4 regions of the Candidatus Thiodiazotropha sp. LNASS1 genome follow, and region 2 is predicted to be linked to each of the others. Evidence: predicted binding sites of a transcription regulator. Region 2 holds the regulator's gene; each other region holds the start of a gene.
The links. Region 2 encodes sigma-54, which starts transcription at its own class of promoters, with help from an activator protein. Its sites were predicted from a motif close to TGGCANGNTNCNTGCTT; they were not measured.

Region 1 (5,403 bases), 1.7 Mb from region 2:
CTCTTCTGCCAAGCTGTATAATGCCGTTGCGCATATTGCGTAGCGCTTCTTCCAGGTCGGTGTGAAGTACCTTACTGTACTCCAGCTTGTAGGCACGCGGATCATGCGCCGGCTCACCACTGCTGAGGTCGGTGGCCCAGATGGTGATGGTTCCGGGCGATCCTGTCGTTTTATCGGGTTCATCAACCACCGATGCATGCAGCAGAAACCGTTCCGGAACCTCAATCCATGCAGGCCAGCCCTGCACTGATTGCCATGCCTGATAACTGACGAAATAGAGTGCCGTTGCAAATACAACGATAAACAGTCTTATCAGGGAGTGGAAATTGCTTGCAATCAGCGCCGCGGCCACAAGCGCGGCCAATGCAACGTAAGCGAGCAGTATCAATAGTACCGATTCACTCATATCTTACCTACCTGGACAATCGATTTTTCAAGGGTGTTGATATTACTGACTTGACCGTCGGTGCCGATAGTGAAGCGTATCGCTGTCTTCTCTTCGCCAACCCGTTCAAGTATCAGGGTTGCGTAGTGCAAAACTTTAAGCGCGGGATTGACCTCAGCAAGATAGACGGTTACCGGAACAGGTTGCAGGGATTTGCTGTTGTAGTAGTGAATATTGATGACATACTCCCCAGGTGGACGGCCGCGTATGGTCACTATCTCCTGGTTAAGGGGATTGATTATCGTTTTGCCGTCAATCAGCAGCGTATCATTGGCCATCCCTCGGTCGTCTCTATCCAGGTGCATAAGACTGGCCTGGGGATTCTTGAACCAGACCAGATCACCGTTTGGCCCCTCAACCCAGGTGTCGATATCGTCCGGACTGTTATCGGTCCAGGTTACCGAGATCAGAAAGTCGGCCTTGGGATTGATGGTACCGGTCTTGGCCGGCGGATTTAAAAACATCAAGGCGACAAGAAAAAGAAAGGTGAATGCAAGCAGTGCGTTGAACAGCAGATCGGTGAATGGATCCGCATCGAACTGACGGCTGTTGCGAAACATCGCCACTGAATCACTGCTCCTTGTCAGCCACTTTGAGCAAGCGTGTTTCGCTGAACTCTACGGCCTCTGCCACCAGGCGATCAGCGGCTCGATCCAGCATCAGGTACTGCATCCCGAGCAACATGCTGCAGCTGAGTCCCATCAGTGTGGTGTTCAGAGCCACACCCATACCGGTCGTCATCCGTTGCAGAAGGCCCTGTATGTCGGACAGGTCAAATGATTTCAATTCAGCCACTGGCGCCAGCATCATGACAAATCCGATCACAGTACCGAGCAGGCCGAGTTTTACGAGCAGTCCGCAGATAAACCAGCCAACTTCGTGTTGACCTCTCATACGCTCTGCCATCACCTGTGCCAGCAGGTGGCTATCCTGGTTTGGTCGATGCGCTTGCAACGAACCGCGCATTGCGGCTATCCCGGCAATAAACTGACCTGAGAGGGAATCTTTTACGGGTAGCTGGTTTTCTATCCACCAACGATTGCTGCCTGGGCCGGGTGGATTTGCGGTCGTGAACCGAATGATCCGGTCGAGTGCACTGTTTTCATGCGATAAAAACAGTGCCCTTGCAGCACAATGAGTGGTAGCCAGTACAAAGAGCAGCAGGATGATCAGTGTGATGTGGCTGGGATCTGACAGCAAAGCGGATTGCAGCAGACCTTGATCCCAGAACAACCAACTGATGAACGACAAGATGCCGAACAACAGTAGCCACTGTAAAACTAAGGTATAGGGTGTTTTGGCATGTCGCACTTCAAGGTACTCACTGGTGAATCGAATCCTGCTTCATGTTGTATAGATGAAAAGCATGCTCCGTGCCATTTCCCTGTATTGCACCCATATTACTCACCGTCAATTGTCACATGATTGTGGCTGATAAAGGTGTTCATATATTGAGCATTGTCGACATTTTTTGAACAATCGTGGTTGTAAGGCCTCGGTAGATATGGAAGTGTTGCCGATGTTGGCTTTTTAGCCGATGCCTTGTATGTCGATGACTATCGAGAGCAGGCACAAATGTTGCTATTACTTAACTCATTCAAATTCATTAAATATCGGTGTCATACCAACCAGGGGAGATTCGAACAATGGCAAGGTTGAAGTTCTCTTTAGCCACACTATTTGCGCTCGTAGTGATTTTTCCGGTTTCTGCCGCGCATGCAAAGGATCAGCAAATGTTGGCTCTGGCCAATGCTTCCGGTTGTTTTATCTGTCACAAGATAGCGCCTGACGCAGGTAGTGATGAACTGCCGCTCGCGCCGAGTTATCAGGAGATCGCGTTACGCTACAGAGGTGATAAAGATGCATTCAGCCGTTTGCTGGATCGAGTGCTGCATGGCACGGTCTATCAGGATCAGGTATGGGAGGGTGAAATCGGGATGCGGTTCATGCCGCCGAATGTGAATGTCACGCGAGAAGATGCATCCTCGCTTGTTCACTGGATACTTAAGCTGGATATTGATCCACAAGTGGCGGAGAGGCTTATGCATCACGACAGAATGCTTACACTCTCCACCGTAAGCGGTTGTACGATCTGTCATCGAATAGATCCGGTCAAAGTGTCGCGTGTTATTCCTCTCGCGCCATCATTCAGGGAGGTGGCCGCGCACTATCAGGATCGACCGGGCAATAAGGACAGATTGCTGGAATCAATACTGCAGGGTACCCAGGGTAACCAAAAAATATGGCAAAACGTCAATATGCTCTACATGCCACCGAATGTGGCCTTGAAAAGAGAGGATGGTGTCAGGCTGATAGAGTGGATACTCTCCCTCGATACCAAAGGGGTACCTAGGCACATGGAGCCACCTGCGGGCATGGGTTCGTCAAGGCAGTGAACTGTTACGACAGACGCGCCATCCGAACGACTACTGTTGGATATGCACTCAACGGCAGAAAAATCGATATTGATTCCCTGAGTGTACGGATTTCACGCGTTTCTGTTCAGAAACTGCACATCTTTAGGTGGGTGTTGCTTTGACGGTTTTTTTAAATCGGCGATAACCGCATATATATATATCTGTAATTTAGGCATTTATAGGTAAATCACTGTAGATAATATGGTTGGATGTTGCGGGTGTTTTGTTGGTATGTATCTTGATAGTCGATCATTGTTGCCTCTGGTGGTATTCAGGGTGACACTTTCATAAACCTCAAAAAACAGATAGGAGTGAGAACAACGATGCATAAATGGTCAAAACCGATGTATCAAAACATGCGATTTGGATTCGAAATCAATCTGTATGTGAAAGTACGATAACTTCGGTCTTGCGTAGAAGATGATGGGGCGGGGGAGCGTTGCTCTCCCGCCTTTTTAATTTCCGCTTGATCCCGGATCGGATTCAAAAGCCGCCGATATGCCAAGTGTATACTTTGGTTTCAGGCTGATGTTCCGGGTCATAACGAGCAATCGTCCCGTCGTTGAAGCATCTGGTAAAATCAGTAGACGCCTTGTGCATTGAGAAAGGTGCCGAGTTCTTTATCGCTTTTGAAAATGTGGATAAGCACCCAATCGGATGAGACATCGTAATCAGAGCGAAAGGTCGGGCTTTTTCCGCCCGTGACACCCGAAACCAGATTGTTCAGATGCTGCAGTAATACATGGTGCTCGTGTAGATGCTGCTCATACCCCGGATAGTTATGCTTTTTCATCAACTCATCTTCGGTGGAGAAGTGAGTTTGCGTATGTTCATACAGCTCAACCAGCAGTTTTTGCAAACTCTCTTTATCAGCACACTTTTCCACAGCGGTGTGGAGGCTATTAACGATATTGAGCATTTCCTGATGTTGGTCGTCTATTATTCTGACGTTGACACTGAATTCTTCGCTCCACGTAACGATCGGCATATTGTTCTCTCTATTGCATGATTTATTGTGCTAGGGCCTGTTAACCGATGCTCTTTCCACAAACTTGTTTAAATGCATCAACAACTCTGCCAAATTATGGGACATTCTGAAAGAAATCACCTTAATTTCCCGCGAAATTCTGTAGTGGTCCGGGTTTATCGATCCGGCACAGTCGAATTCCAAACACCGAACGGGTGTATGTGATGTGTAAAGCTGCTTACCTATAGCGGGGCGGATTGGCAGATTACCCTCAATTTTTTTGTGTAAATATACACTAACTTCAGTTTGCTGCACCTGAAGATTGGATAGTTATATTTCAAAAATCATCTAAACTGATAAGCAATTATCCATTGCTATAGACCATATTACCTCCACATCCGGTAAATTCTCAACGAAAACAATAGGTAATCCATGCGGAAGAGTTTGGCGCGTGGTTTGCAGATAGTGGTTTCACTGATCCCTGTTGGAGTCTGAAATGTCCAATCCTCCCAATGTGCTGATCCTCGGTATAGGAAATCTGCTGTGGGCCGATGAGGGCTTCGGTGTTCGTGCATTGGAATCACTTCAGCGTCATTACCGATTTTCTGACAATGTTCGTCTCCTGGACGGGGGCACCCAAGGTATCTATCTGGTTCAACATATCCGCGAGGCTGAGATACTGGTGGTCTTCGATGCTGTGGACTACGGTCTGCCTGGCGGCAGCCTCAAGCGAGTGGAGGATGATGAGGTACCCAAATTTATGGGCGCCAAGAAGGTGAGCCTGCATCAGACCGGGTTTCAAGAGGTGCTCGCCATGGCGGAGATGCTCGGCGATTATCCCCGGCATCTTCTCCTGATGGGTGTACAGCCTGTTGAACTGGAGGACTATGGCGGCAGTTTACGGGAACCTGTACGTGCACAGATAGAACCGGCGATCGCAATGGTTCTGGACTATCTTCAGGGATTTGGCATCGAGGCCCAACGACGAGAAAAGCCATTATCACCGGACACAGGTTTACAGGGTGCGATTTCCGACATCCGGCGCTATGAGAATGAACGACCCTCCGCGCAGCATGCCTGCCGGGTTGGTGATGCAAGGGTTCTGACATCACCGCGATTTGACCTGGCCTTTCGTCCTGTTCAGCTTGAACAACACGCCATTCATGTGGATGTGGATGCGCATCTCGATAAATACCGTAGCAAGGGGAATCTGTGATGTGTATCGGCATACCGATGCGGGTCCTCTCCACGTTCCCGGGTCAGGCGGTATGCGAGGGGTTGGGTGAGCGGCGCAGGGTGGATACCCTGCTGGTAGGTGAGCAACAGGTTGGTACCTGGTTATTGGTATTTCTCGATACCGCCCGCGAGGTGTTGAGTCCGGCCAGGGCAAGGGAGATAAAACAGGCATTACAGGCCCTTGAGCTGGCCATCCAGGGTGAAACGGAGATTGATTATCTGTTTGATGATCTGGTGAATCGTGAACCGCAACTGCCGGAACATCTTCGGCTGGATAAATAGCAGGAGAGAAATATGCCTTCACCGCTGATCAACGACCTCATCGAGCAAAAAGGTAT
Region 2 (5,403 bases):
TTTCTTGGTGACGACGGTCAGGAGTATAAGTCGTTCAACTCCAGGGATGGTCACGGTATGAAGATGTTGCAGAAATCGGGTGTGGTAATCGGCATTATCACCGGACGAAGCTCTGAGGTCGTGCGTATCCGTATGGAGAGTCTGGGTATCGAGCATGTCTATCAGGGTAAGTTGGACAAACTGCCGGCCTATGAGGAGTTGCGCAATAAACTGGGCCTTTCGGATGACCAGGTAGCCTATGTGGGTGATGACGTCGTCGATCTGCCCATCATGCGGCGTGTCGGATTGGCCATCGCCGTGAATGACGCCCATCCCTTTGTTCTCCAGCATGCTCACTGGCAGACACGCCACAACGGTGGGCGTGGCGCCGCCAGAGATGTTTGCGAGATGGTGCTCGAGGCCCAGGGTAATCTTAAGACTGAGTTGGACAGCTATCTTTGAAGCGTCAATTAATCGGTCTCTTTTTTATAGGTGCGGCGCTGCTGAGCCTGGGCTGGTGGATGAATAGGTTGATGCAGCCGGAGGAGGCCCGAACGCCGGGTGTTAGACACGATCCCGATTCTTACGCCGAGGAGTTGGTTGTGCAAACCTACGATGAACAGGGTGCACTCAAACAGCGATTGCAGTCTCGGGGGATGAGGCATTTTGAAAAAACCGGGATTACCGAACTGCAACAACCGGTTCTCTGGCATTACAACCAACAGAGCCCCCCTTTGCAGATGCGGGCGCAGGATGGTCTGATCAGACGCAGTGAAGAGAGTCTCCATCTTGCCGGGGGTGTGGTTATCGATCGTCCTAGCGGCGCGGACACTGCGCCGTTGCATATTGTCACGCAGGATTTGACGCTGCACTTTGAAGATTCATTTGCTACAACCGATGGCCCGGTACGCATCGAGAGCGATGACCAATGGATGACCGCAACAGGTATGGAGGCCTGGCTGAAGGGACCGCTACGGCTCAAACTGCTGCATGAGGTGCGAGGCTATTATGAATTCCAATAGAATGAAATACGTTGTGACCTGTCTGGTGTTGCTGCTGATCATTTGGGCGCCGGGGCATGCGTTGGAAAGTGACAAGGATCAACCCATGCATCTGGAAGCGGACAGCCTTTCCGTCGATGAGGCATCCGGTGTGGTGTTATATGAGGGAAGTGTCGAGATCACCCAGGGCAGTCTGAGGATTTGGGCCGATCGGCTGTGGATCCATCGTCGCCAGGGCAAAACGGAGAAGGTCATCAGTGAAGGGAGTCCCGTTCGCTTTCGTCAGTTGACGGAGAAAGGGGATGAGGAGGTTCATGGCGAAGCCCGGCGTGTGGAGATCAACGCGGAGCGTGATGAATTGCTGTTGATCGATGATGCATCGCTTGAGCAGGGTGGCAACCGTTTTCGCAACGACCGGATTATCTACAATCGCGCCAAGGCAATGGTCAAGGCGGGTACAAGCGCGCAAGGTAAGCAACGCGTGCAGGTTGTCATCGAGCCAAACAAGCAGCCATGAGTCAGCTACAGGCCAAGGCGCTTCAAAAGCAGTATGGTAAGCGCAATGTTGTGGACGGCGTCTCACTTAGCGTGAACAGCGGTGAAGTGGTCGGGTTACTGGGGCCCAATGGGGCCGGTAAGACCACCAGTTTTTATATGATCGTCGGTCTGATCCCGGTGGATCATGGCGAGATACTTCTCAATGGGGAGGTTCTGACCGATCGGGCTATGCATATGCGAGCGCGCAGCGGTATTGGCTATCTGGCGCAGGAGCCATCGGTATTTCGACGGCTTACGGTTGAGCAGAACATTCTTGCGATTCTGGAGACAGTGGAGGTTCTGGATGCCGGCAAGCGCCGTGAAATGTGTGACCAGCTGTTGCGGGAATTCGGTATCGATCACTTGCGGGACAATCTGGCAATGAGCCTCTCGGGGGGTGAGCGCAGGCGTCTGGAGATTGCCAGAGCCCTCTCCGTCCAGCCGCGCTTTATTCTATTGGATGAGCCTTTCGCCGGTGTCGACCCTATTGCTGTCATCGATATCAAAAAGATCATTCAACATCTCAAGGCCCTGCAGATAGGCGTTCTGATTACGGATCATAATGTTAGAGAGACACTGGATATCTGTGATCGGGCCTATATCATCAATAGCGGTCAAGTGCTGGCTGAGGGCTCCACGAATGAGATTCTTCAGAATGATGAGGTGAGAAGTGTCTATCTTGGCGAAGATTTTTCTATGTAGAGATGGTTTTGTGGGGGTAATGCATCCCCTTGATTTCTAATGGATTCCAGGATTGATCCTGGAAGCTTGCAGTGACAAGTTTTAGCATTCTGGCGGGATTCCGGGGAGAAAATCTTTTTCCTCGGTGAGTTTTTTTAGCTAGAATGAAGTTAAAGACATACAAATAACATACCAGGTCCAAAGATATCATCTGCGATGAAGCAGGCGCTACAGCTCCGACTCGGACAACATCTCACCATGACACCACAGTTGCAGCAGGCAATACGCCTGCTGCAACTGTCTGCTCTCGACCTCAGTCAGGAGGTTCAGGAGGTGATCGAGACCAATCCTATGCTCGAAGTGGAGGAGGAGTTCGGTCAACAAAACAGCACTCAGGAGAATGAGGGCGCTGACAACGGGGCGGCGGAAAATTCAGCGGCAGAGGGTTCGAGCAGTAACGACATCAACAATGAACGTGAAATCCAGACTGATGCGTCTCAGGTGACTGAAGAACTGCCGGTCGACAGTGAATGGAGCGATGTCTATGACAGCTATCAGCCGACGACGGGTGGCAGTGGCGAGAGTAATGACCACGACTATTTGATACAGAACAGTAGCGCCACGACGCTACAAGACCATCTGCTGTGGCAGATGAATCTGACTCCCTTCACTCCGCAGGATATCTATGTCGCCACAACCATCATCGACAGCATCAACGAGGATGGTTATTTCACCGGAGATCTGGAGGAGGTGCTGCAGTCGCTGAACGATGAAGAGGCCACCATTGACGATGTCAAAGCGGTGTTGCATCGAATACAGGCATTCGATCCACCCGGTGTCGGCGCCCAGGGTCCTCAGGACTGCCTGCTTATCCAGTTGAATCAACTGTCCGAATCGACCCCCTATCTACAGTCGGCAATCAGGCTTTGCAAGGACCATTTCAGCCTCCTGACCGCGCAGGACCAGAACCAGATCATGCGTAGGATGAAGATCGATCAGGACGAGCTGGCGGCAGTGATGCAGCTGATTCGTACGCTCAATCCCCATCCGGGTACACTCATTGCGAGCAGCGAACCTGAATATGTCATACCTGATGTGTTCGTGAGTAAGCGCAACGGCCGATGGGTGGTTGAACTGAATGGCGAGGTGACCCCGAAACTGCGGGTAAACACCGGCTATGCCAATCTGATCAGACGCGCGGACCAGAGTAAAGACAATACTTTTTTGAAGAACCATCTGCAGGAGGCCCGGTGGTTCATTAAGAGCCTGATGAGCAGAAACGAAACTATTTTACGCGTGGCGAGTAAAATCGTAGAGTATCAACGGGGGTTCTTTGAGCATGGAGAGGAGGCGATGAAACCTCTGGTATTGAGGGATATCGCCGAGGCGCTGGAGATGCATGAATCGACGATATCCCGTGTGACGACACAGAAATATATGCATACACCCAGGGGTACGCTGGAGTTCAAGTATTTCTTTTCCAGCCATGTCAGCACCAGTGCGGGAGGTGAGTGCTCGTCTACTGCAATTCGTGCGCTGATAAAAAAAATGATTGCCGCTGAGATTCCCAACAAGCCTCTCAGTGACAATAAGATTGCCGCCCTCTTGTCCGATCAGGGTATCGAAGTTGCCCGTCGGACAGTGGCAAAGTACCGTGAGTCGATGGGTATTCCACCGTCGAACGAACGTAAACGTCTGATATAGGAGTTGAATGCGCGACTGATCACCGGCTGTTGACAGTAATCCCTTTGCGGATGCAACCAGGCACAAGGCTTATGAGGATTGCCAAACAGCATATACTGTAAATGTGGCTTGTCGCCATTTAGTCATGTCAGGCAGGGTGATGGGTAACCTCATCTAAGATAGGAGAAAATTATGCAAATTAGCGTGACCGGTCATCATGTGGATGTAACCAATGCCTTGAAAAGCTATGTGGATAGTAAATTTGAGCGCCTGGAGCGCCATTTCGATAATGTGATAAATGTTCACGTTATCCTGAGTGTGGAAAAAATGAGGCAGAAGGCAGAAGCCACAATGCAAGTGAACGGTGCGAGTGTTTATGCGGATTCTGTACAGGAAGACATGTATGCAGCTATAGATCTGCTCACGGACAGGTTGGATAGACAGGTGCTGAAGCACAAGGAGAAAATGAAAAGTCATCGCGCCGGAAGCGGCGTAAAATATGCGTCTGAATAATACGGGCTGATTGAACTGGCGAGGTTTCCATGTTTCCAAACGGTTATCTTGTGGAAGAACGGATCGGTTGCAATGTGGAGGCGGCCAGCAAGAAGCGCGTATTGGAACAGCTCGGTCAGCGACTGGCCGAGGCTGTTCCAGATCTCAATCAAGATATGGTTTTTGATGCGCTCCTTGAGCGTGAAAGGCTGGGCAGTACCGGTTTGGGCAAGGGTATAGCACTTCCCCATGCCCGCATGCCGCATATCACCGAGGCTCTCGCGGCGTTTGTCCAACTGCCGGAGGGAATCGATTTCGATGCCATCGACAATCAACCGGTTGATCTTGCCTTCGCCATGTTGGTGCCGGAAGAGGCGACCGATGAGCATCTGCAATTGTTGGCCAAACTGGCGCAGATGTTTGACGATCACGATTTCTGTAGTGAGTTGAGGCAAGCGACAACTGCGCAAGATCTTTATCAACTGATCCAGCAACGGGAAGCTATAATCTCCTCTTAATGAAGCCAATCTATACCATTCGGGATCTCTATGAAGAGCTGGCCGGCGAGCTTTCGCTGAGCTGGAATGGTGAAGGGGGGGACACTGAGATCGTTCTGGATATTGAATCTCAACATGGAAAGCCACCCGCAGGTCCCCTCAATCTGGTTCGGCCCAATCAGATCCAGGTTATCGGGCCGCCGGAAAGGGAACATCTGTTGAATGATGAAAAGGATGTCTATCATGATTATCTACAGGTACTGTTCAAGGCCTCCCCCGCATCGCTTATATTCACCGATGGACTGAAACCGCTTCAGGAATGTGAGGAGCAGGCACTGGAAAGGAGTATTGCGCTTTTCTATACCCCTCAACCCGACAATCAGGTGATAAATCGCCTATTGGAACGCTTCAGTCAGCCGGTGGGTGAAAAACTGCTGGTGCACGGGGTCTACATGGAGGTCCTTGGCAGGGGCGTATTGCTCAGCGGTGATCCGGCGATCGGTAAAAGCGAACTCGCATTGGCATTGATTTCA
Region 3 (5,403 bases), 2.4 Mb from region 2:
GTCACGTTTCTGTCTGGACCAGGTTTTTTTAAAGACCTGGTCGACAGCAAGGCGCACGTTATCGTAGACGCTGAGCCATGGCATCAGTGTGTGATGCTGAAAAACCACAGCCCGGTCCGGACCCGGCTCCCGCACCTCCTTCTCCTCCAGAATGACACCGCCTTCCGTAGCATTGAGCAGGCCGGCGACAATATTGAGTACCGTGGACTTGCCACAGCCGGAGTGGCCGATGAGAGAGATGAACTCCCCCTTCTGCACTTTGAGGTTGACACTATTTAAAACATTCAGCGGACCCTTGTCGGTCGGGAAGGTGATGCTGATGTGGTCGATGTTGAGATAATTGTTCATTGCTATAACCCTTGGTTATTTGCCGCATTAGCGGAGCACGGCGTTCTTGTCCCAGCTGAACATGCGCTGTAGAGAGAGCATGCAGCGATCGAGCAGGAAACCGATGAACCCGATCACCAGTACCGCAACCATAATGCGGGCCAGGGAGTTGGAGCTGCCGTTCTGGAACTCGTCCCAGACGAATTTTCCGAGGCCCGGGTTCTGGGCCAACATCTCGGCCGCTATCAGCACCATCCAGCCGATACCCAATGAGAGACGCAGTCCGGTAAATATCATCGGCATGGATGATGGCAACACTATCTTCATCGTTTTGGTGAACCAGTTCAGACGCAATACGCGGCTGACGTTGATCAGGTCTTTGTCCACTCCTGATACGCCTACGGTGGTATTGATAATGGTGGGCCAGAGACAACAGAGCGTTACGGTAATGGCCGAGTTCAGAAATGATTTTTCAAACATCGGGCTCTCCGATACGTAAAGTGCTGAGACCACCATGGTCACCAAGGGCAACCAGGCCAGTGGCGATACGGGTTTGAAAACCTGTATCAGTGGATTTACTGCCTGGTAAAGGGTACTGCTCATACCGCAGATGATGCCGATGGGTACAGCAATCAGCGATGCGATTATGAAACCGAACATGACCGTCCAGAGACTTGTCAGAATCTGGTCGAAAAAGGTTGCGCGGCCGGTGTATTGGCGGCTCATTAGCTTTTCGATCTTCTCTTCTGGCTTTCCGGCGGCAACAGCCTTGTCGATACGCTTCTGCATGCGATCATAAAAGGCGACCTCCTTTTTTCGCTCGGCAGTATGTTCGTTGTATAGTGAAATAGTCTGTTCCAAGACCTTTGCAGGCCCAGGCAGCACACCGAGAGATGTCTGAACGTTCTTGGCGCCCGTGCTCCAAAGGCCAAGGAAAATCAGTAGCGCGATTGCCGGTATCAATATTCCTTTTGTAAAACGTAAAAATGCCTTGTCGATGTGATCTCCCGCAAGGTAGGCAAACAGCTTATCCTTGCGGGGCATGTTAAATGTCTTGGCGGAAATGGCTGGTGTACTCATCTTTTGGTCCTTTTTGCAGGGAAGCGTTGAGTAGCTCCCCTGCAAGTTGGTTAGATCTTGTCCATACCTTTCAGGCCGATCTTGAATTGTTTCAGATAATCGTTGGGTTTGGTGCCATCGAAGGTGATGCCATCGATGAACTCGGTCTGGGGTGAACGGTAGCCGGTTTCCTTGGCAAAGACTGGAAAATCGCCCACGCTCAGTTTGCCTTCATTGATCAGCTCTTCGGCTGCCAGGCGATAGATATCGGGGCGGTAGACGCTCTTAGCAGTCTCGTCGTACCAGCTGTCAGGTTTGTGATCGGAGATCTGGCCCCAGCGGCGCATTTGAGTGAGATACCAAACTGCGTCCGAATAGTAGGGATAGGTTGCGTTGTACCGGAAGAAGACATTGAAATCCGGTACTTCACGTTTGTCTCCCTTCTCGTATTCAAAAGTTCCGGTCATGGAGTTGGCGATAACATCGTAATCTGCGCCCACATAATTGGACTGGGAAAGGATCTTCACAGCCTCCGGACGGTTGGCATTGTTGTTTTCATCCAGCCACTTACCGGCACGGATTAAAGCCTTCACTATGCGTACAGTGGTATTCGGATATTTCTCCGTGAATTCCCTGGTCAGGCCGAATACCTTTTCAGGGTTATCCTTCCAGATTTCGTAGTCGGTGATAACCGGTACACCGATACCTTTGAATACGGCCTGCTGATTCCATGGTTCGCCCACGCAGTAACCGTAGATGGTTCCGGCTTCGAGCGTAGCGGGCATCTGTGGAGGCGGTGTTACGCTGAGCAGCGCGTCGGCCTTCAGGGTGCCGCTGATATCACCCTTGTGGGGTGCATAGTAACCGGGGTTTATGCCTCCGGCTGCCAACCAGTAACGCAACTCGTAGTTATGAGTGGAGACCGGAAAGACCATGCCCATCTTAAAAGGTTTACCCTCGTTCTTGAATTTGTCCACGATGGGTTTGAGCGCATCAGCCGTGATGGGATGAACCGGCTTGCCGTCCGACTGCTTGGGAATATTCTGTTTCATCTGTTCCCAGATCTTGTTGGAGACGGTGATGCCGTTGCCGTTCAAATCCATGGAGTAGGGGGTCACAATGTGGGCTTTAGTGCCAAAGCCGATGGTTGCGGCCAGTGGTTGGCCTGCAAGCATGTGCGCACCATCCAGTTGTCCATCGATCACGCCATCCAGCAACACCTTCCAGTTGGCCTGTGCCTCCAGAGTGATATAAAGGCCTTCATCTTCAAAGAAACCTTTCTCATAGGCGATGGCTAGTGGCGCCATGTCTGTCAATTTGATAAAGCCGAACTTCAGATCCTCTTTTTCCGGTTCGCCGACCGATGCCATTGCGGAACCGGAGTTCAGTATCATGCTGCCTACTGCACTGATCGTGACCAGTGCCCGTAAACCCTTCTTCAGAAAACAACGGCGACCGCGGCTGTGTTTGTGTTCGCTCATCTGCTTCATGGTCTATTTTCCTCTGCGTAAAAAATAAAAAAGGCGTCACACCCATACACCTACGCGTGGTGTACGGATGGACGCCGTTGTCCTCTGTTTCAATACCGGCATTGGCATGAAACTAAATCTTTGAAACCATCCCGTCGTCGTTGACGGGTTGATTGATCTTGTCCTGACTATTGCAGTGACCGTGCCAGAAAACAGAGGAAAAGAGTAAATTGTTGATCGGAATAGAGTTGTTCGGATAAGTCGTACGTATTTACTCGGAGGGTGGGAAGTAGATCATGCCCCATTTTGTAGCATTAGCATTCTCTTATGCGTGAAAATAGGGCGAATATTCAGCCCAGCAGTTCCAGGGATGAGATCAGGTTGCGTGCCACGTCCACTACTCGTTGGTTGCTGCCCATGGCTGTTTTGCGCAGCAGTTGATAGGCGCTTTCTTCGTCACAGTCCTTGCGTTTCATGATGATGCCTTTGGCCCGTTCGATGATTTTGCGTTCCTCCAGAGTATTCTTAACCAGTGTCAGTTCATCTTTGAGGGCTTGGTATTCACGGAAACGGGCAATGGCCACATCCATCAAAGGTTTGATGCGCTTGTCATTCAGGCCATCCACAACGTAGGCGCTTACGCCGGCCACTATGGCCTGTGTGATACTGTTATTGTCGTTATCGTCGGAGAACATCACCACGGGTCTGGGATTGTCACGCGAAATAGTGTGCATCTGCTCCAGGATATCCCGGTCGGGCGATTCAAGATCGATAATGATCACATCTGGCTGCAATGCGGCCACTTGTGCACTCAGATTTTCACCACTATCGAGGATGGCGATTACCTGCTGTCCATTGTCTACAAGGGCTCTTTCCAGGATGGCGGAACGCCCCCGGTTTTCATCAACCAACAGGATTTTCAGGTTTTCGGTTTCAGACATGAGTAGCTTGGAAATGACAAAATACCCGAATTCTAAGCAAAGATCGGTCCAAGTTGATAAATACCTGGCGAGAAGAATGATGGCTTTGATATGTTCAGTAGAAGTGTCTACTTTAAACTTGCATAAAACCTAAGCACAGTAATTTATAATACTGCCGCTATCGGCCATCTAGAGACCTTTGGTCTGTTTTGATCAATGTTAACTTTATTAGATCGGAGCGGTGCGTAGTGAGCTCACCCGCACTGAAATAAATGTTCTCATCTCACTATTTTTTCATGTTATTTTCAGACATCGGATATTCATGATTGGCGGTTTCGGATAATAAGTGCAATTGGTAGAAGAGAGGCCAGCTGGTAGAGTCAGCGCTTCTCCCGACCAAGAGATGAAGCACTTATGAGCTACAACCAGCTGACCGAGAATGAACGATATCAAATTTTCATGCTAAAGAAAGCCGGACATTCGCAGAAAGAGATTGCAGGTCTGGTGGGGCGAAGTCCCTCCACCATCAGTCGTGAGCTGAGGCGCAACCAAGGATTGCGTGGATACAGGCCAAAACAAGCGCAAAGGTTGTCAGATGCACGGCGCAAAGGGGCCTATAAGGCCCGCAAAGTGACCCGTGATGTCATAAGTGCCATTGAGTCATTGATTCGTCAGGAATTAAGCCCACAGCAAGTCGTGAGCTATCTGGCCAGACACAAAGGCATCTCATTGCATCATGAAACAGTGTATCAGCTGATTTATGCTGATAAGGAAAGCGGTGGTAATTTGTACACGCACCTGAGAGTTGCCTCAAAACCATATCGTAAGCGCTATGGTAGCTATGATCGGCGTGGAAAGATCAAGGGCCGGGTCAGCATTGATGATCGCCCAATGGTTGTCGACAGAGGGATTCGTATTGGTGATTGGGAGGGAGATACCATCATTGGCAAGGGGCGCAGAAGTGCGCTATTGACTATGGTTGAGCGTAAAACGCTGTATACCGTGATTGTGAGATTAACTGGCAAGCGGGCAGATCTTCTGGCTGAAGCAGCCGTTCAGGGTTTGCAGCACCTGAAGGATAGATTGAAAACGATCACTTTGGATAATGGCCTTGAATTTGCCAGGCATGAAACTATCGCTGAAGGATTGGGAGCCGATATCTATTTTGCCCACCCATATGCATCGTGGGAGCGTGGGATCAATGAAAATACGAATGGATTGATCAGACAGTATTTTCCTAAGGGTACTGACTTTAACCAGGTGACTGATGCTCAAATTGAGCATGTAATGAGCCGCCTCAACAATAGACCAAGAGCTACAAGAGGCAACAGGTCACCGAATGAACTATTTATGGGGCAGCGAGAAGATTTGCTCGTTGCGTAATTGAATTGCAGTTATTACTTGAAACCGCGATTTATAAGATTGAGGTACTATTCTTTATTGTCTGCAGAGTCACTCTCTAGAGGTGGGTACAACACGAAGCGTTACAGATTCCCCATCTCTTATCACGGTCATCTCTGTCTCTTTGCCTGCCTTCAATCCGGCTAGTGCATTCATGAAATCGTGAATCGTCTCAATCCTTACACCGGCAAGTCCCACCAGGATATCGCCGTTTTGGATGCCTGCCT
Region 4 (5,403 bases), 2.5 Mb from region 2:
ACAGGTCAACACACACTGTCCCACACGGGTCTCCAGCTGCTTCGCCAGTGCCTTGCCGGACATGCCGAAAAGCAGCACACTCACACCGGGACGTCCATCGGGGGTCTTATCAGGGGCGATCTCCACTTCGATACCCGCCTCTACACCGCAACCGATCACCGATGTGGCGAATCCGGTCATGGTTTCGCCGGCGATACGCGCCCAGTGGTGGTTGATGGCTGTGATGATGACGCGGGTAGCGCTCATGCCGAAGGCCTCGGCAAAAGTGTCCTCGATCACTGTGCCGTTGATGATCATGCGCGGCTTCCCATACAGGAATGGATATTGACCTGACTGCCAATTCCCTCGGCCATCTCGTCGTCGGAGATGACGAAGTTGTGCAGACCGATGCTGTGATAACGTTCGAACCTGCGTTCTATCAGTTTCTCGATACTCTTGTCGTACTCTGGCTTTACGACTTGGGTAGCACCTTTGACAGGCCGGGTGATTCGCCCCTCCTCAACAACCACCTGACCCTGTTTGAAAACCAGCATCGGTCGCTCGAACATCCGCTCCGGATCCTCGTGCTGATGATAGACTGCGATATCCGCCAAGGCACCCGGTGCCAGGTGTCCACGGTCTGACAACCCCAGAATCCTTGCCGGCGCGGCCCGGGTCATGATGGCGATTTCGTAGAGTGAATACTCCCGTTCCAGACTGCCCAGGTGAGTGGCCGCCGCTGCCCCAGGATGAATCTGTCCCATCAGATCATTGCGAAAGCCTCTGTCCATCAACAGCCGGATCAGGTGGGGGTAGCTGGTGAAGGGGGCGCCGTTGGGGTGGTCGGTGGTGAGAAAGATGCGCCAGGGATCATCCACCATCAGAAACAGTTCGAGGCCTATCGCCCACTGCAGGGCGTTGACGAAGTTCTTGTCTCGATAGCGAAAGGGCACCACACCACATCCCGCATCGCATTCGATATCCATACAGGTCCACTTATTGGGATGGGCATGGCTGCGGTTGGCATGCTGGGCCATGGTGTCACCCGATATGGTGACCGTCTGACCGAACATCACCTGGCCAACATCGATAGAGATATTGGATTGGTTGTTGACGGCCTCGGCAATTTCCGCCGCGCAGGAGGAGAATTTATTGTCACCCTCGGTACCATAACTATGGAACTGGATATGGGTGAGGTGGATAGGGAATCCTTCAGCTGCCTCCATGGTGGCCAGGGTTGAGAGATAGTTACCCGGCACACCCAGATTACTAGCGTGGACATGTAGCGGATGGGGCACCCCCAGTTCGCTCAGGGCACGGCTCAGTGTGCGCACAATATCGCGTGGAGTAATCCGGTAGTGGGGATGGGAATCGTCCACATCCAGTACCCGTTGGTTGAACTTAAAGGCATTGATGCCGCCGGGATTGACCACCTTGATGCCGATACACTGAGCTGCGTGCAGGGTCCAGGCAACGTAGTCATTGAGGGTTTGCTGCTCGGCCCCTTCGGATATCAGTTGCAGTAACAGATCATCATTGCCCAGCATGGCATAGCCGCCGGTATCGATCATCGGGGTATCCGCCATCTCCATATGGGCCTGACGGGCATTGGCCGGTAGTACGGCTGGTTCGAAACAACTTGTGTAACCCATCTCCGCGTAGCGGTATCCCGCTGCCAACGTGGAGGGGATGGCATGTCCGCCGCCCGAGCGGGTCAGGTCGGTCTTAGGCCTGGCGCTTCCACGTTGATCCTCCGGCAGCATGGTGCGCGCGATATTGACCTTGCCGCCGCCTATATGGGTATGCATGTCAATGGCACCGGCCATGACGATTTTGCCATCCAATGAATAAGTTCGATGGATGGTTTCGCTGTCGGCCGGCGGATCGACTATCTTACCGTCCCGGATATAGATGTCTCTGGTATCACCGTTGATGCCATTGGCTGGGTCGTAGAGTTTGCCGCCCGTGAGTTTAATCAGCATGCGGGAGCACTTTCAGGCTCGCCTGCCAAGGGCAGCAGCCGTTCGTTCAACTTGTTCACGATAAGACTGACCGGAGGCAGGCCGATATCTCTCAGCTTGCCGAGGGGTAGTGAGCAGACACCATCACTGCGGTACCAATGTCCCCGGTGGTCGATACCCGGCACACCCGCGGGGATGTAGAGCGATGGTTGTTGTTCAAACACCATGCCGGCATGGCCAAGCACGATGGTCGGAGTCTTGGTTGGTGGAGGCAAGGCTAGTGGTGAGAACGATGAGACCCACAACAACAGATCGCTCTCGCCGCGCGTGAGCAGATCCTGCCAGCGGCAGAGCGATGGATCATGCTCCGGATAACCGCGTTGCAGCCTGGTGCGTAACGGGTATCCAAGCTGCCAGGTACAGACCTGGTTTGCGGTGATATCCGCCTGTGTTCCGGCTAGCGGGAGGGCGGCACTGCGTGTCTTGGCATTGAGTGCTTTAACCAGGTCCACCAGGCTCTGTACAACCAATTCAGCATGGGCCATGGCGAGTTCCGCAGCGCTCCATGAGATAACACTGTATTTTGCAGCTTTGAGTTGTTCCGCAAGTGCGGTCAGAGAATTTCCCAGATCATTTCCAAGCCGACCTGGATCGACCGGTCTGTCGGCGATGAGGCCGCGTACCAGTCCCACAATATCTGATAATGACTCGATATCCGTTGTTATCACCTTCGGCTTCAACTGCGCCAACTCTTTCGGTATGTCGTCCTGTTGCCAGGGGCCGAGCAATACAACCCTTCGTTCATTGGTTTCAACGAAGAGACTCTCTTCGGGATGCAGCACCCGTTCTACAAGTCGTGGAAAGCGGCTGATGCATTGGTTGCCTACCAACACGATCAGGTCGGCCCGATTGCGCACCTCGGTGAATGTGGTGGTGAACCAACCGTTATCCTGTACGACACGTAGATTGCGAAACATGGCGTCGCCGTTGAGGTGATCCAGGGTGGCGCCGCACCGGTCAGCCAATGCAAGGATGCCACGCATGCCATTGACGTCTGTCGCCAGTCCGGCGAAGAGCGGAGATCGGGCCTGCCGCAATAACTCAGTGCCGTAGTCCAGGGCCTCTTCCAAGGTGGTCGCCCTGCCGTCGATCATGGGATCCTGGCCGGCATGATTGAAGGCGGTGTCGTAGAAGGCACGCGCCAGATCACATCCGTTCTGCATTGATTGCAGGCGTCCACTGCGCAGCTCAATTTTCAGGTCATCGCAACTCAATCCACAACAGGGACAGGTTACCGCGTCCATCATCTGTTCGATTTCATTATTCCACATGCTGCGTTGATAACCCTGCTTGTGAGTGATGGTCGGATGTATCGATTCACGAGTTGGTGCAGAAAACGTGCCACTGAACAATGTCTGATTTTATTTACCTATGTCAATCGTCATTATCTTTGATCATGGTTGGTATTAGGTTACACCAGATCCGGGCAAAAATATGGATCTATAAATAACTCAATCTCTGGAATAGTTGGAAGCATAACCATATAACATCAGGTTGCTTCCTTGGCGAAATCGAATTCAACCATTCGATCGGTGACTCGGATCAACTGTTAACTGCTGGGGCAGGGCAGGTGACACATTGGTCCAACTCAGGCGCATTTAACGTCTAAGATAGAACTGAACAATGCAGTGAGTCGGATGTAAAAAAAGCCGGCATAGATTTCCCTTAAAAAGCCTTGCCTTTGACAAGGTTTACTTCTAAGAACGCATGATTGTCTATTGACTTACAGCGTAACGCGCTGAGTGTTGTCGAGTAGGCTGATTTGTGGTTGGACCACAACACTCAGGACTTGGATGGCAGGCATGCAAATTGCAGTGGGATAGTGATAATGCAAAACCATATAGACAAACTGATGACAAACCCTTCAAAGCCTGTCACTGCGGGATTCAGTGTTGAAGTCAATGCACCTGCACGGCTGCATTTGGGTTTCCTCGATTTGCACGGTGGTCTGGGTAGACGCTTCGGCAGCATAGGTCTGACCATCGACACCCTGGCGACGCGGCTACGTGCCGAGAGATGCAATGAGATCACAGCCAGAGGCCCGGGTGCCGAACGGGCACTTAAATATGCCAAGTCATACATTGAGGCTAAAGGCATAGAAGGGGGGGTCGAACTCAATCTGCTGCAAACGATACCCGATCATGTGGGATTGGGTTCGGGCACTCAAATGGCACTCGCAGTGGGTACGGCGATTGAACGACTCTATAGAGGCGAGGGTGACTGCGTTTCAATTGCGAGAACACTAAACCGAGGTGCCCGTTCCGGCATCGGCATCGGCGCCTTCGAGCAAGGTGGTTTCATTCTCGATTGCGGTCGCAGTGAGGAGAAGGAGGTACCCCCGGTCGCAGTCAGACTGGCATTTCCCGAGAAGTGGCGGGTACTGCTGCTTTTGGATACACGTGGTCAGGGTTTGCATGGCACGCAAGAGGTGATGGCATTCTCTGAACTTCCCGAGTTCCCGGAACAGGCTGCTGCATATCTCTGTCGGCTGGTCCTGATGCAGGTACTGCCGGGTGTTCTCGAAGGGCATCTGACACCGGTCACGAAAGCCATCGGTAAGATTCAACAGGTGGTAGGTGACCATTTTGCTCCCGCCCAGGGCGGACGATTCACCAGTCCGATCATTTCCGCCGCCCTGGAGTGGGCTATCGAGAAAGGCTATATCGGTGTTGGTCAGAGTTCGTGGGGACCAACTGGTTTCATCCTTCTGGAAGATGCGTCCCGGGCCGAAAGGCTTGAGCGCGAATTAAAGCGTCACTTTGGAAAATTCTCATCATTCCGTTGTCAATTGGTGGCTGCGCGCAACCAGGGTGCGGAGGTGAATCTGTTACAACAACCAACAAGATTAAGACAAGAAAAGCGAGTTTAGTTGATGGAAAAACCCTTTTTGCTGCACATGCTGACTGCAACCAAGAACCACAGCCCATTCGATGTGAATATGGCATACGATGCGGGCTGGTCCGCATGCACGCCCTATACCGATGTTACCCTGGATGAGGTGCGTGAGCTGGTGCAGGATGCGATCTTCTCGCGTGGTCCAAAGGGAGTCAAAAGGACCGGTATCTTCGTGGGAGGACGGGATACTCATCTTGCCATGGAGATGATGCAGGCGGCAAAAAAGTCGATGGTGCCGCCGTTCGAGGTCTCACTGTTCGCCGATCCCAGCGGCGCCTTCACTACCGCTGCAGGTATGGTTGCCTGTGTTGAACGCGAACTGAAAAAGAGCCGGGCAGGGGGACTGCAAGATAAACGGATCGTAGTGTTCGGCGGCACCGGGCCGGTCGGTTCAACAGCGGCGATGTTGACCTCCAACGCAGGTGCCGAAGCCATCATCGTCAGCCACCATTCATTGGCCAAGGCTGAGACCGTGGCGGATCTCTGTAACCAGCGTTATGGATCGGCC

Region 1: the regulator sigma-54 is predicted to act here: its motif matches at 3,090-3,106, upstream of pqqA (pyrroloquinoline quinone precursor peptide PqqA).
Region 3: the regulator sigma-54 is predicted to act here: its motif matches at 3,047-3,063, upstream of AB8516_RS03810 (CmpA/NrtA family ABC transporter substrate-binding protein).
Region 4: the regulator sigma-54 is predicted to act here: its motif matches at 3,328-3,344, upstream of AB8516_RS03480 (formylmethanofuran dehydrogenase subunit B).

What each region holds. Positions count from the first base shown of each region.
Region 1 is NZ_OZ156465.1:1,599,624-1,605,026, reverse strand. Features, by position in the region: gene AB8516_RS06930 (hypothetical protein) at 1-406, opposite strand, end outside; gene AB8516_RS06925 (hypothetical protein) at 403-1,011, opposite strand; gene AB8516_RS06920 (MotA/TolQ/ExbB proton channel family protein) at 1,016-1,756, opposite strand; gene AB8516_RS06915 (c-type cytochrome) at 2,092-2,841, shown strand; gene pqqA (pyrroloquinoline quinone precursor peptide PqqA) at 3,186-3,263, shown strand; gene AB8516_RS06905 (bacteriohemerythrin) at 3,443-3,850, opposite strand; gene AB8516_RS06900 (HyaD/HybD family hydrogenase maturation endopeptidase) at 4,326-5,045, shown strand; gene AB8516_RS06895 (HypC/HybG/HupF family hydrogenase formation chaperone) at 5,045-5,347, shown strand; gene AB8516_RS06890 (hypothetical protein) at 5,360-5,403, shown strand, end outside.
Region 2 is NZ_OZ156465.1:3,250,140-3,255,542, forward strand. Features, by position in the region: gene kdsC (3-deoxy-manno-octulosonate-8-phosphatase KdsC) at 1-441, shown strand, start outside; gene lptC (LPS export ABC transporter periplasmic protein LptC) at 438-1,001, shown strand; gene lptA (lipopolysaccharide transport periplasmic protein LptA) at 1,003-1,497, shown strand; gene lptB (LPS export ABC transporter ATP-binding protein) at 1,494-2,219, shown strand; gene AB8516_RS14305 (RNA polymerase factor sigma-54) at 2,415-3,902, shown strand; gene raiA (ribosome hibernation-promoting factor, HPF/YfiA family) at 4,074-4,394, shown strand; gene ptsN (PTS IIA-like nitrogen regulatory protein PtsN) at 4,424-4,891, shown strand; gene hprK (HPr(Ser) kinase/phosphatase) at 4,891-5,403, shown strand, end outside.
Region 3 is NZ_OZ156465.1:868,510-873,912, reverse strand. Features, by position in the region: gene AB8516_RS03820 (ABC transporter ATP-binding protein) at 1-348, opposite strand, end outside; gene AB8516_RS03815 (ABC transporter permease) at 376-1,407, opposite strand; gene AB8516_RS03810 (CmpA/NrtA family ABC transporter substrate-binding protein) at 1,458-2,876, opposite strand; gene AB8516_RS03805 (ANTAR domain-containing response regulator) at 3,206-3,796, opposite strand; gene AB8516_RS03800 (IS30 family transposase) at 4,190-5,158, shown strand; gene AB8516_RS03795 (M28 family peptidase) at 5,228-5,403, opposite strand, start outside.
Region 4 is NZ_OZ156465.1:789,680-795,082, reverse strand. Features, by position in the region: gene fhcD (formylmethanofuran--tetrahydromethanopterin N-formyltransferase) at 1-297, opposite strand, end outside; gene AB8516_RS03485 (formylmethanofuran dehydrogenase subunit A) at 294-1,961, opposite strand; gene AB8516_RS03480 (formylmethanofuran dehydrogenase subunit B) at 1,955-3,271, opposite strand; gene AB8516_RS03475 (beta-ribofuranosylaminobenzene 5'-phosphate synthase family protein) at 3,829-4,869, shown strand; gene AB8516_RS03470 (NAD(P)-dependent methylenetetrahydromethanopterin dehydrogenase) at 4,873-5,403, shown strand, end outside.